4 regions of the Micromonospora sagamiensis genome follow, and region 2 is predicted to be linked to each of the others. Evidence: riboswitches for the same ligand, from Rfam matches in the RefSeq annotation. Region 2 holds a riboswitch; each other region holds the start of a gene.
The links. Region 2 has a riboswitch for cyclic di-AMP ahead of IGA62_RS21790 (C39 family peptidase). Riboswitches for the same ligand answer to the same signal wherever they lie in the genome.
Positions count from the first base shown of each region.

Region 1: another riboswitch for cyclic di-AMP. It lies ahead of IGA62_RS04715 (coiled-coil domain-containing protein); the one in region 2 lies ahead of IGA62_RS21790 (C39 family peptidase).
Region 3: another riboswitch for cyclic di-AMP. It lies ahead of IGA62_RS15655 (coiled-coil domain-containing protein); the one in region 2 lies ahead of IGA62_RS21790 (C39 family peptidase).
Region 4: another riboswitch for cyclic di-AMP. It lies ahead of IGA62_RS13465 (C40 family peptidase); the one in region 2 lies ahead of IGA62_RS21790 (C39 family peptidase).

Region 1 is NZ_AP023438.1:1,159,348-1,162,814, forward strand. It holds gene IGA62_RS04705 (HelD family protein) at 1-182, shown strand, start outside; gene IGA62_RS04710 (cation diffusion facilitator family transporter) at 324-1,238, shown strand; cyclic di-AMP (ydaO/yuaA leader) riboswitch at 1,392-1,523, shown strand; gene IGA62_RS04715 (coiled-coil domain-containing protein) at 1,528-2,601, shown strand; gene IGA62_RS04720 (PfkB family carbohydrate kinase) at 2,769-3,467, shown strand, end outside.
Region 2 is NZ_AP023438.1:4,927,428-4,930,894, reverse strand. It holds gene IGA62_RS21795 (CDP-glycerol glycerophosphotransferase family protein) at 1-1,569, shown strand, start outside; gene IGA62_RS21790 (C39 family peptidase) at 1,670-2,539, opposite strand; cyclic di-AMP (ydaO/yuaA leader) riboswitch at 2,736-2,874, opposite strand; gene IGA62_RS21785 (hypothetical protein) at 3,238-3,467, opposite strand, start outside.
Region 3 is NZ_AP023438.1:3,544,995-3,548,461, forward strand. It holds gene IGA62_RS15650 (carbonic anhydrase) at 1-146, shown strand, start outside; gene IGA62_RS15655 (coiled-coil domain-containing protein) at 270-1,280, opposite strand; cyclic di-AMP (ydaO/yuaA leader) riboswitch at 1,285-1,415, opposite strand; gene IGA62_RS15660 (YibE/F family protein) at 1,582-2,898, opposite strand.
Region 4 is NZ_AP023438.1:3,101,117-3,104,583, forward strand. It holds gene IGA62_RS13460 (C40 family peptidase) at 4-1,020, shown strand; cyclic di-AMP (ydaO/yuaA leader) riboswitch at 1,262-1,393, shown strand; gene IGA62_RS13465 (C40 family peptidase) at 1,407-2,447, shown strand; gene dcd (dCTP deaminase) at 2,570-3,148, opposite strand; gene IGA62_RS13475 (pyridoxamine 5'-phosphate oxidase family protein) at 3,244-3,467, shown strand, end outside.

The DNA.
Region 1 (3,467 bases), 3.2 Mb from region 2:
ACCTGGACTCGCCGCGCCTCCAGGTGGTGACCAGCCTCCAGGCCAAGGGCATGGAGTACGACGGGGTGGCACTGGTCGCGCCGGGTGAGATCCGGGCGGAGCCGGGTTCCGGCGTACGGACCCTCTACGTGGCGCTCTCCCGGGCCACCCAGCGGCTCACCACCATCGATCCGGTCGGCTGACCCGTCCGCCCCGCCCCGGCCGGCTGCCTCTCCAGGCGGCCGGCCGCTTCCGTTCCGGGCGGGTGACCCGCCCTTACTTGCATACATAGCGATGTGAACATACATTGGGTCCGGGCCGAACGGGGAACGGAGGGTGGGGGCGTGGGCGCAGGTCATGACCACCACGGCGGGATCGCACACGCCGCACAGCGGCACACCGGCCGCCTCTGGGCCGCGTTCGGGCTGCTCGCCGTCCTGATGGCGGTCGAGGCGGTGACCGCGCTCGGCACCGGGTCGCTGGCCCTGCTCTCCGACGCCGGCCACATGTTCACCGACGTGCTCGGCATCGGCATGGCGCTGGCGGCGATCACCGCCGCCCGACGGGCCGGCCGGGATCCGCAGCACACCTTCGGCCTCTACCGGCTGGAGGTGCTCGCCGCGCTGGCCAACGCCGTCCTCCTCTCCGGGGTCGCGGTCTACGTGCTCGTCGAGGCGGTCCGCCGGTTCGGCGACCCGCCGGAGGTGACCACCGGCCCGATGCTGGTGGTGGCGGTGCTCGGCCTGCTGGCGAACCTGGTCGCCTTCGGGCTGCTGCGCGAGGGCGCGAAGGAGAGCATCAACCTGCGCGGGGCCTACCTGGAGGTGCTGGGCGACCTGCTCGGCTCCGTCGGTGTGATCACCGCTGCGGTGGTCATCGCGCTGACCGACTGGTGGTGGGCCGACCCGCTGGTCGCGGTGGCGATCGGGGTCTTCATCCTGCCGCGCACCTGGCGGCTGGGCCGGGCGGCGCTGCGCATCCTGGTCCAGGCCGCGCCGGAGCACCTCCAGGTGGGCGCGGTGCGCGACCGGCTGGGCGCCGTCCCCGGCGTGGTCGAGGTGCACGACCTGCACCTCTGGACGCTCACCTCGGGGATGGAGGTCGTCTCGGCCCACCTGACCACGGACCCGACGGCCGAGGTCGGCACCGTGCTCGCCGCCGCGCGGACCGCGCTGCACGAGGACTTCCACATCGAGCACGCCACGCTCCAGCTCGAGCCCGGCCAGTCGCCCGGCGTCTGTGACCGGGTCGAGTGGTAATTAGGGCAAACTTAAATCTCGGCGTGTATTGTCCGCCTATGTCGGATATGCCGGTGAGGACCCCTGGGAGTGGTGTGGCCAACGCTGCCCCTGGGACACCGGCTTCGGTAGTCTCGGACCCGGTCAACGCCAGGCGGCGCCCTCCGGCGCCTGCGGTGACCGCCGCCTAATCGCCGATGACGGCGAGCCGGGGAACCACGTCCTTGGGGTGCATCCGCGTGAGCGGTAGGGATCTTCCGTCCCGAACCCGTCAGCTAACCCGGTCGGCGGCTGACGGAAGGACATGTGCATGCCAGTAGTGGCACCCGTACGACGTACCGCCGCCCGGATGGCGGCCCTGATCGCCGCGACGCTCGCCCTCGGCGTCGCGGCCACGCCGGTCGGCGTGGTCCCCGCCGCGGCGGCGCCCCCGCTGGCGGCCAAGGCCCCCGGCGACGACCCCGAGGGAGGCACCCCCGCCCTGCGCGCCCAACTCGAGGCGGCCAGCAAGGGCTGGCTCGACGCGAAGGACGCGCTCGCGAAGTCGGTCGCCCGCCAGCAGAAGATCAACGAACAGCTCACCACCATCGAGAAGGACCTGGCGGTCCGGGACCAGAAGGTCGGCGTGATCGCCGGGCTGGCGTACCGGACCGGCCGACTCGGACCGGCCTCGGCACTGCTGTCCAGCGACTCGCCGGACAACTTCATGGACCGGCTCGTCGCGCTGGACGCGGTCGCCGCCAACGAGGACCGCGAGCTACGCGGCCTGCTGACCACCCGGGAGCAGGCCAACCGGGCGAAGACGGCACTGAACCGGGAGATCACCGAGCAGCGCAAGCAGGTCTCGGTGATGGAAAAGCGCAAGCAGCAGGCCGAGCAGGCCCTGGTGGTCGCCAACCGGAAGACCGCGGCCACCCGCCCCAGCGGGGGCAGCGACTCGACCCGGTCCGCCACCGCGAAGCCGGCGCCGCGCAACCCCGACGGGTCCTGGCCACCCGAGTCGTGCAGCGTCAACGACCCGACGCCCGCCGACGGCTGCATCACCCCGCGTACGCTGCACGCGCTCAACCAGGCCAAGGCCGCCGGCTTCACCCGGTACGTCTCCTGCTACCGCCCCGGCGGTTCGGGTGAGCACCCCAAGGGGCGGGCCTGCGACTTCGCCGCACAGAAGAGCGGCTTCGGCGGCGACGCCACCGGCGGCGACAAGACGTACGGCGACAACCTGGCGGCGTACTTCAAGAACAACGCCAGCCGGCTCGGGGTGCTCTACGTCATCTGGTACCGGCAGATCTGGCTGCCCAGCAGCGGGTGGAAGTCGTACAGCGGGGCCAACGGCGATCCGTCGAGCGACCACACCAACCACGTCCACCTGTCGGTCTACTGAGCCACCCGGCGCGGCCCGTCGTCCCCCACCCGGGGGTGGCGGGCCGCGTGCCGTACCGCCCCGGCGGGACGACCCGGACACCCTCCTCCACAACCCCCTGAAGGGGTCGCATGAGCGGCCCCGGGCGGGGAACCCGGGCCGCGCGAGCGGACGAGAGGCGGGCACCCATGGACGGTCCCGACGGGTACGTGATGGTCTTCGCGCCGGCACCCGTGCTGACGGTCACCATCGACCAGCCGAGCGAGGAGACCGAACTCCACCTGCACCCGGGCGGGCAGGGGGTCTGGCAGGCCCGGATGATCATGTCGCTCGGGGTTCCCGTGGTGCTCTGCGCCAGCCTCGGTGGCGAGATCGGCCAGGTGCTGGAGCCGTTGCTGATCACCGAGGGGGTGCAGCTGAAGCGGGTGCTGCGGGACACCGCCAGCGGCGGATACGTGCACGACCGCCGCAACGGTGCCCGGCAGGAGGTCGCCGACGTCCCCGGCCATCCGCTCCGCCGGCACGAGCTGGACGAGCTGTACAACCTGGCGCTCGGTGAAGGGCTGCGCGCGCCGGTCAGCGTGCTCAGCGGGCCCGGCGAGCCGTCCCTCGTCCCGCCCGACCTCTACCGCCGGTTCGCCGCCGACCTCGGCGCGAACGGTGGCCGGGTGGTCGCCGACCTCTCCGGCGAGCACCTCGACGCGGTGCTCGCCAGCGGGTTGTTCTTCCTCAAGGTCAGCCACGAGGAGCTGCTCCGCGACGGACGGGCCCGCTCGGCGGACGAGGACGAGCTGACCCGCGCCATGTACGACCTGCACGCGGCCGGGGCCGAGACGGTGGTGGTGAGCCGGGCCGAGCAGCCGGCGTTCGCCCTGGTCGACGGGGAG
Region 2 (3,467 bases):
GGGTTGTGGGAGCGCCGGGTCCGTCCGGGCGCGGACGTGGCGGCCGAGGCGGTCCTGGTCGCCGCCGGCATCCTGATCGGGTACGCCCGCCGCCTCGACGCCGGCTTCGACCCCGCCCTGGTGGCCACCGCGCTGGTGGTGCTGGCGCTGGTGCTGCTCGACGGCCCGCTGCGGGAGGCCGGTGGTCTGGAGATCCGCACCGCCAACCTGCCGGTACGGCACGGGCTGACCACCGCCCACGTCGGCACGGCGATCCCGGTGCTGCTCGGCGCGGTCGCGTTCGGCGCGCTGCTCGCCCTGCCCACCTGGTACGCCCTGCTGGTCAGCCTGCTCGTCGGCGGCCTCGCCGGGGTGGTCGGGCTGCGTCTGGCCCGGCGGCGGTTCCGCCCGTCGACGGCGGCCAGCCCGGTGGCCCGCGCGCTGGCCCGGCACCAGCCGGAGTTCCTGCTCTACTTCTCCGCCCCGCCCGGCTCGGAGTACCAGGTCACCATGTGGCTGCCGTACCTGGAGCGGATCGGCCGGCCGTTCCTGGTGCTGCTGCGCGAGCCGGAGTTCCTGGCTCCGATCGCGGCGGCGACCCGCGCGCCGGTGGTGTACTGCCCGACGCTGAAGGCGATCGACGAGGCGCTGGTGCCCACCCTGCGGGTGGCGTTCTACGTCAACCACGGCGCGAAGAACGCGCACTGCATCCGCTTCACCCAGCTCACCCACATCCAGATCCACCACGGCGACAGCGACAAGGCCCCGAGCGCCAACCCGGTCTCGGCGATCTTCGACCGGAACTTCGTGGCCGGGCAGGCGGCGATCGACCGGTACGCCCGCGCCGGGGTGCAGATCCCGGCGGAGAAGTTCGTCGTCGTCGGCCGTCCCCAGGTGGAGGCGATCGGGGTACGCCGGCCGCCGCTGCCGATGCCGGCCCAGCCGACCGTGCTCTACACGCCCACCTGGACCGGGCACCACGCGGACGCCAACTACTGCTCGCTGCCGGTGGCCGAGGCGCTGGTCGGGCGGCTGCTGGCCCGGGGCGCGACGGTGATCCTGCGGGCCCACCCGTACACCGCGCAGAACCCGGAGTCGGCCCGGCAGCTCGCCCGGGTGGAGGAGGTGCTCGCGGCGGACCGCTCCCGCACCGGCCGGCAGCACGTCTGGGGCACCGAGGCCAGTCGGGCGATGAGTCTGGTCGACTGCGTGAACCGCTCCGACGCGCTGATCTCCGACGTCTCCGGGGTGATCTCCGACTACCTCTACTCGGGCAAGCCGTACGCGGTGACCGACATGGGCGCCGACGGCGACGCGTTCACCGAGCGCTTCCCGCTGGCCCGCTCCGGCTACGTGCTGCGCCGGGACCTGGCCGACGTCGACGACGTCCTGGAGCGGCTGCTCGGCACCGACCCGCTGGCCGAGGCCCGCTGGGCGATGCGCACCCACTACCTCGGCGACTTCCCGGTCGAGTCGTACGCCGAGGGGTTCCTGTCGGCCGCCCGGGCGCACCTCGCGCCAGCCGCCGTGCCAGCCTCCCGCACCGGCGACACGCACCGGCCGGTCGGGACGGAGTCCGTCACCGGCTGAACCCGGCGCCCCCGCGGGTGGTAGGAGGGGTCCCCTGTTACCGCATTTTGAGGAGCAGGGGTCCCCTCCTACCACCGCAGCGGTTGCACCCCCGCGCGGGTCAGGCGGAGTAGCCGCGGGTGGCGGCCCAGTGCGCCAGGCTGATGGTGGTCATCCAGTACGAACCGGCGGCGGCGTTCGCCGGGTCCGCGATCTTGACGGTACGACCGTTGTCCCGGTAACCGACCACGGTCAGGTAGTGCCCGCCGGGGTAGGAGTGCCATCCGCCCGCCACGTCGGTGGCGGAACCGGCGATGTTCACCACGACGGCGTACCCGTTGCCGACGGCCCGCACCACGTCGGCCTGGAGCCGGTCCATCTGGGCCGGGGTGGCCGCGCCACCGGGGATCGTCCGGGTCCGGTAGACGTCCCGGCCGACGAGGTCGTTGAGGACCCGGGTGGTGTCCTCGGCGGAGTTGGTGCCGGCCTCGGTGGTGTTCAGCCGCCGGGCGAGGTCGTCCTGGCTGCGGACGACGTCCCGGGCGGTGAGCGCGATCCGGGTGGCGGCCGGACCGCAGTAGTAGAAGGTGGTCTGCTCCTGGTACTGGATGTCGAGCACCTTCGACGCGGGCGGCTTCGGCGGGGTGGGGCTGGTTGTCAGGTCCGGGTCCGCCGAGCGGGTGGCGGCGGGCGAGGCGGACCGGGTGGCCGGCGTCGCCGCGGTGGCCGGTGGGGTGGTGGCGACGGCGGACGGGGTGGCCGGGGACGCGGTGGCGCGGTCGCGGTGCCGGGAGGCGGCGGTCGACCGGTCCGGCTCGGCCGCCGTGGCGACGGTGTCGTCCCGGCGCACCGGAGTGTCGGGGTCGACGAGCAGGACGCCGGCGGTGGACGCCGCCACCAGCACCGCCGCCGAGGCGGTCACCTGGTAGGACCGGCGGGTTCGGAACAGGGTGAACGGTCGCGGGACCGGGTACTTCACGGATTCCTCCACGGAAGGCAGGGGTGGAGAGCGGCGCACCTCATCGGCGCGCGGACGTACCGCACGCGGGATCGACGGGTCGCGGAGGGTGCCCGCTCGGACGGCGTCTGAGGGCGGACGCCGGAGTCAGTGCCGGCGACGCGGACGGCCGGCCGGCGGCACCTGGGCACCGTGGAGGAACCGGGAAACGGGGGTGTACAGCACGGACTACTCCTTCCGATACCGCCTACCGGGTTAGCTGACGGATTCGGGCGGGAAGATCGCCCTACCGCGGGTCGGCCCCGCGGATTCACCCCGGACGTACGTGGGTCCCCGGCTCGTCGAGCACGATTAAGCGGGCCGGCGCGGTGTCGCCCTTTGCGACCTACGACCGCACCAGACGGGCCGACACTACTGATACCTCGATCCGCTGCCAACCCTCGTGAGCAGGCTGAACGGCCCCTCACACCCGGAATTTCGGTGCGTTGCCGGGCTGACGTCGCTCAATGGGACGAGCCGTTTACCAGTCATCGTCGAGGCGGTTACCGCCACGGGTCGGCACAACCGGGCCGCCGCACCGGGCGCGGAACGGGACGACCGGGGTCGAACGTGCCGCACGGCAGGGCGTGGCCCGGGTCACGTCACGATCCGGTCACGCCGCCGGCTGCGGTGACCCCGCAGTGCCACAGGGACCCCGCAGCGGCCCGGGAACGGGACCGGTCAGGTCAGGGTCAGCCCACCCGCGCCGGCCGCCACCGGGCAGCGGGACGGACCGCGCCGGGCACACGTCGGGACGCGGCGACGACCGTCGAGGTGCTCGCCCGGAGGCGCTCCGCGGCGAGGGACGCCTCCTCCGCCAGGGACCGCGCCGCCCTGGCGGCCACCTCGGCCCGCTGCCAGGCCGCCCGCTCCCGCTCGGCCGCCGTCCGGTACTCCACCCGCCGTAGGTCGCGCAGCACCC
Region 3 (3,467 bases), 1.4 Mb from region 2:
CGGTGCGGGACGGGCGGTGCGCGGTGGTCGGCATGTCGTACCGCCTGGCCGCCGGCGAGGTGCGGATGGTCCGTGCGATGCCCGCCAGCGAGGACGTCGCCCTCGTCGCCGGCCCGGCCGCCCTCACGGCCCCCTCAGGCAGCTGAACTCCGCCCGGCCGGCGGCGCGGGTGGCCGGCGGCCCTGGCCCACCGGCGTCGACCCGGTAACGCGAACAGGCCCCGCTCTCCCAGGTGTGTGGAGGCGGGGCCCGTGTTCGTCCGGCGCAGGTCAGAGCATGGACACGTGTACGTGGTCGGTGTGGTCGGAGGGGCCGCTGTACGACTTCCAGCCGGTTGCCGGGAACCAGATCTGCTTGTTCCAGATCACGTAGTAGATGCCGAGCCGGTCGGCGTTACGGACCAGGAACGCGGTGAGGTTGTTGCCGTACATCCGCTCCGCGCGGGTGTCCCAGCTGCTGAACCCCGACTTCTGGAGCGACCAGTCGCAGGCCCGCCCCTTCGGGTGCTCGTACGGCCCGCCCGGCCGGTAGCACCCGACGAAGAGGTTGAAGCCGGCCCGCTTGACCTCCCTGTACATGTGCAGGGTGCGCGGGGTGATGCAGCCGCCGGTGGTCGGGTCGTCCTCGGTGCAGCCCAGCGGGCGCCAGTTGCCGTTGCTGTCCCGCCCGGGGCCGATCCGGGCGATCGGGGAGGTGGCGTCCACCAGGCCACCGGTCAGCCCGACGCCGCCGACGAGGGCGAGCGACCGCTCCGCCTCGCGCTTGCGCTTCTGCAGGATGTCCGCCTGCTTCTGCTGCTCCAGCACCTCGGCGTCGAGCGCCTTCTTGGCCCGTTCCGCCTGCTCCTTGACGGCGGCGACGGCGGCGACCTTCTTGCTGTTGACCATGTTCATCTCGTCCAGCGCGGCGGCCCGCTTGACGAACGAGTCGGGCGTGTCGCTGTCCAGCAGCATGGAGGCGGGGCCGACCCGGCCGGTCATGTAGGACCGCACCGCGATCGTGGCCACCTGTGGGGTGAGCGCCTTCAACTCGTTCCGGGTCCGCTCGACCTCCAGGGCGAGGGTGAGCTGACGCTTCTTCGAGGCGTTCAGTTTCGCCTGGGCCTGGGTGTAGCTGCGGTTCGCCTCCTCGATGACCTCGTTGAGGAGCGTGGGCTGTTCTCCGTCGTGCCCCGACGGGCTCGACGGCTCCGCCAGTGCCGGCGCGGGCCCAGCGGCCACGGCGAGGGCGGCGATCACGACCACGACAGGTTTCAGCCAGCGGCGCAGGGGTGCCGTCACAGTTTTCCCTTCCGTCGACCGCCGACCGGGTTAGCTGACGGGTTCGGGGCGGAAGTGGCCCCTACCGCTGACGCGGATGCACCCCATGAACCTGGTTCCCCGGTTCGCCGGTGGGCGATTAGGCGGTGGCCCCGCTGGCGCCGGTGCGCGCCTTCGGCGGTAACCGGCAGCGAGGTTACCTGACGGCGGGCATGGGGTTCTACGCCCGGATCCCGACCAAAAGCGTTATTTCCCTAATGCTTTCCGTCACTCCTGTCACATTTGTCAAGATCAGGGCGGTTGGCGGTGACGTTATGGAGTGTCACCATGTCGGATCCGTGTCCGCCGAGCGGCCCGGAGCGGGCGCGGAATCGGTCGGTCCGGTGGCGGCCCGGGGGCCGCTCAGGGCGGCGAGGGCCTCGTCCCGCTCGCCGGCGGGCCGGGGCAGCCGGCGGGTTGGCGTACCACCCCGGCCGGCGGTGGTCACCAGGGCGGCCAGGCCGGTGGTGATCGGTACGGCGGCGATCAGGCCGAGCGTCGCGACGATGCTGCGGACGATCTCCTGGGCGAGGAACTCGCTGGTGACGATCTCGCTGACCCCGCGCGTGTCGGCGGTCAGCAACAGCAGCAGGGGCAACGACGCGCCCGCGTACGCGAGCACGATCGTGTTGACCGTCGAGGCGATGTGCGCCCGGCCGACCCGGGTGGCCGCCCGGTAGAGCTGGAGCCGGGTGAGACCGGGGTTGGCGTGGGCCAGCTCGGTGACCGTGGCCGCCTGGGTGACCGTGACGTCGTCCAGGACGCCCAGGGAGCCGATGATGATCCCGGCCAGGAGCAACCCGTGCAGGTCCACGTCGGCTTGGAACATCGACAGCGTGGTGGCGTCCTCGGAGCCGTACCCGGTGAGGTGGGTGAACGCGGTCGCCAGGCTGCCGAGCAGGCCGGTGAGCACCAGGCTGGCCAGGGTGCCGAGGACGGCGACGGAGGTCTGCGCGGTGACCCCGTGGGTGAGGTACAGCACCACGAACATGATCAGCGCGGCGCCGGTGACCGCCACCGGCAGCGGAGCCTGCCCGGCGCTGATGCCCGGCAGTACGAAGGTGAGCAGGATGGCGAAGCTGGCCGCCAGTCCGCCGAGCGCGGCCAGACCGCGCCACCGACCGAACGCGACGATGGCGACGGCGAACGCCAGCGCCAGCCAGATCAGCGGCTTGCCCCGCTGGTGGGCGGCGATGCTGTAGGCGCTGACCGTCGGGTCGGCCGGGTCGGTCAGCACCACCAGGACGATCTCGTCGCCGACCTCGACCGACGGCGCTCCCGGGCCGGCCGGCAGAGGGGTGTCGACCCGCTGTCCGGCGTCCGGCCCGGTGTCGACGGTGACCGTGGCGGTGCCGCACGGCCCCTCCGTCGTCCCCTCCGGGGTCTCCGGGGCGGGTGGGCAGGGCTCGGTCACCACCCGCGTCACCGTGCCGTGGTAGCGGGGCGCGTCCTCGCCACCGCCGACCGACGGCGTGTCCCGGGGCCAGAGCACCAGCGCCGCGACCAGGGTCACCAGGAAGAGCGGGACCACGGTCGCGATCAGGACGCGCCGTACGCGCGGTGGCGCGGCGGCGGTGGGACGGCTGTGGTCGTGGCCCATGCTTCTCCCAACGGTCCTGGTGCGGCGGGTGCCCCGGCCGGACCATTCTGCCGGGTCCGAAGCCGCAGCTCGCAGGCTGTTCACCGGTCCGGTCACCGGTCCGGCCCCGGTCCCTTGCCGCTTCGGCCGGGGTCCGTCTTCGTCGGGGCCGCTTCGGCCGGGGGTCGCACCCGGCACGCTGTGGAGCTGCCCCGTCCATGCGCCCACCGGTCACCGGCACCTCCCGTCGTGCCTGATCGGCAGCACACACCGCCGTCCGTCGCCCAGCCGCGCGTCACACCAGATCCGGATACGCCGCGACTGGTCGTCCTCCGCGCTGAGCGTGGCCTCCCCGAAGTCCAGTTCCGGCACGTGTCCGAGGGAGTCGCGCAGCGCCACCACCAGGGTGACGGCGTACCCCCGGTCGGGCAGTGTCAGCGGCAGGTGCAGGACTCAACGGCTCAACGTCACCACCGCCCGTGCCGAGGGCCGGAGTCCGCCGGCCGGCGCTGGGCGTACTCGGACTGCCAGCAGCGCAGCGCCTGCCGAATCCGGTCGCCGTCGGCCTCCACGGCCCGGATGTGCCGGTG
Region 4 (3,467 bases), 1.8 Mb from region 2:
TTCGTGCCGGTGGCAACCCTGCCCCCTCAGCGTCACGCACCGGATCGACTCCCCACTCGTCCGGGTGGGCTCCGTCGGTTCGTTCGTACCCTGGTCACCCTGTCCGCCGCCGTCGTGGTCGGTGCCGGACTGCTCGCTGCTCCCGCGCAGGTCGCGCCCACTCCCGAGGAGATCGAGGCGCAGATCGACAAGCAGTGGGAGCAGTTGGAGCCCACCATCGAGAAGTACAACGAGGTCCGCAGCCAGCTCAAGGTCAACCAGAAGAAGTCGGCCGACCTGGCGAAGAAGATCCAGCCGCTCGCGCTGCAGAGCGACATGGCCATGAACCGGATCGGCGCCCTGGCCTCCCGGCACTACATGACCGGCCCGTCCCAGGAGATCGGCGCGCTGCTGGTCAGCGCGAAGCCGGGCACCCTGGCCGAGCAGATCGGCCTGCTCGACCGGCTCGCCGCCCACCAGCGCAAGGAACTCCAGGGCGTGCTGGCGATCCAGGCGAAGTACGAAGCCGAGAAGCAGAAGCTCGACACCCTCATCACCAGCCAGACCCAGCAGGAGAAGGACCTGGCGGCGAAGAAGGCGAAGATCGATACGGAGATCAAGCGGCTCCGGGCGTCCATGCCGAAGACCGCGGTCAGCGCCCCCGGCTGCCCGCTGATCAAGGGCGTGATCAGCAGCAAGGCCAACACCGCCATCAGGACCGCCTGCGCCCAGGTCGGTGACCCGTACGTCTGGGGTGCCACCGGGCCCAACTCGTTCGACTGCTCCGGGCTCACCCAGTACGCCTACAAGGCCGCGGGTATCCACCTGACCCACTTCACCGGCGCGCAGTGGCGTGAGACCAAGTCGATCAGCCGCTCCGAGGCCCGCCCCGGTGACCTGGTCTTCTTCTTCAGCGACCTGCACCACGTCGGGCTCTACCTGGGCAACGGCATCATGGTGCACGCCCCCCGGGCCGGTAAGCCGGTGCAGGTGGCCAGCATCAACCACATGCCGGTCGCGGGCTTCCGCCGCCCGTACTGACCGATCCATCCTGACGACGCGGGTCCCCGGCCACTGGCCGGGGACCCGCGTCGCGATGGGCCAACGAACGGCGCCCACAGTGGTTACTGTCGGAAATCGGCAGGTGGCACTCCCGCGAAGCGTGTTGCGGATCGACGACGGCCGTCCCTAGTCTCGGCACTTGCCGAGCCGGTGACAGGTCCGCCATTCGGAGGCGGCAACGGCTCGACACCGCCGAGTCGCACGACGCACGTCGCCACAACGAGAAACGTCGCCACAGCAGAGCGAGCCGGGGAACCACCAGCACCATCGGGGTGAATCCGTACGCCAGGTAGGGCGCTCCCTTCCCGCCCGAACCCGTCAGCTAACCCGGTAGGCGGTCAACGGAAGAAGGAGTACGGAGCCCGGTGGCACACCATGCCCCGCGGCCACCGTCCGCCCGGTCGGCCCCGGCTGCCCGGACGACGGCTGCGCCGCGTCCATGCTGGTCCCGCTTCACCACCGTCATCACCGTCCTCGCCGGAGCCGCCGTCCTCGTGACGGGCGGTGCCGGCGCGGCCCACGCCGAACCCTCGGTCGCCGAGATCGAACGTCAGATCGACCGGGAGTGGAACGCCCTCGAACCGGTTATCGAACAGCACAACGCCACCCGGCAGGCGCTCGCCACCAAGCGGCGGCAGGCGGCGGCCCTCACCGCCCGGATCGAGCCGCTGCGACGCCAGATCGACCAGGCGATGAGCAAGGTCGGCGGGCTCGCGATCCGGGCGTACAAGGGGGAGAACGCCTCCGCCCTGAACGCCATGCTGGCCAACCCGTCGCCAGCCACCGTCGTCCACCAGCTCGAACTGCTCGACCAGTTCGCCCGCCGGCAGCAGGACGACATCCGGCACGTGGTCGAGGTGCGAGACCAGCTCAGCGCCCGCAAGGCTCCGCTCGACCGGCTGATCGCACAGCTCGGTCAGGCCGAACGCCAACTGGACGCCAAGCGGCGGCAGATCGACGTCGACATCGCCCGCCTGCAGAAGATGCGCCTGAAGGCGTACGGCGACGGCGGTGGCACCAGCCTGCGCCCCGCCCCCTGCCCCGCCGTCTACCCGGGCGGTGCCGCCGGCCGGGCCGTCGGCTTCGCCTGCGCCCAGATCGGCAAGCCCTACGTCTGGGGGGCCGAGGGGCCGAACGCGTACGACTGCTCCGGGCTCACCCTCGCCGCCTGGGCACGGGCCGGGGTCACACTGCCGCACAACGCCGCCCAGCAGCGACGGGCGACCGCACCGGTGAGCCGGAACGACCTACGCCCCGGCGACCTCGTCTTCTACTACGCCGACCTGCACCACGTCGGCATGTACGTCGGCAACGGCTGGCTGGTGCACGCCTCCCGGGCCGGCGCGCCGGTGAAGATGAAGCGCGTCGACGACGGCCCGGTGCACAGTTACGGTCGGCCGGGCTGAGGTGGTAGCAGGGGACCCCTGTTACCGCATTTTGTGTAGCAGGGGTCCCCTGCAGCCACCTGACGAAGCGGAGCGAACACCATCACCACCACCGGAACGAGGGGTGGCGGGGGCGGCAACGTTCAGCGGGTGGGCCAGGTGCGCCAGTTCCGCCAGGCCCGGCTCGGGGTCGGCCCACGCTGCCCCTGGTAGCGCGAGCCGTAGACGGCGGAGCCGTACGGATGCTCGGCCGGCGAGGAGAGCCGGAAGATGCAGAGCTGACCGATCTTCATGCCGGGCCAGAGCGTGATCGGCAGATTGGCCACGTTGGAGAGTTCCAACGTCACGTGGCCGGAGAAGCCCGGGTCGATGAAACCGGCGGTGGAGTGGGTCAGCAGGCCGAGCCGGCCCAGGCTCGACTTGCCCTCCAACCGGCCCGCGAGCTGGTCGCCGAGCGAGATGACCTCCAGCGTGGAGGCGAGCACGAACTCGCCGGGGTGCAGCACGAAGGGCTCTCCCTCGGGCACCTCCACCAGCGAGGTGAGGTCGTCCTGCTGCCGCGCCGGGTCGATGTGGGTGTAGAGGTGGTTGTTGAAGACCCGGAAGAGCCGGTCCAGGCGTACGTCGATGCTGGAGGGCTGCACCAGACTCGCGTCGAACGGCTCCAGCGCCAGCGTGCCAGCCTTGATCTCGCTGACGAGGTCCCGGTCGGAGAGCAGCATCGCACCACCATAGCGAGGACCACCGGCCCCACGATCCGGCGGGTGACCAGCGCGTCGGGCTGCGTTTTCGTACGCGTGTTCGATAGGATGTCGGTATGGCTTCCTGGTCCGAGTTCGCCGCCGACGAGCCCCGCCTCGCCGACGCGATCCGCCTTCTCATGCAGCAGTACGGCCCGGGCTTCGGCTACCTGGCCACGGTCCGGGCCGACGGTGGCCCCCGGGTCCATCCGGTCTCCCCGGTCATCACCGACGAGGGACTCTTCTGCTTCGTCATCGACTCGCCCAAGCGCCGCGACCTGGAGCGCGACGGGCGGTACGC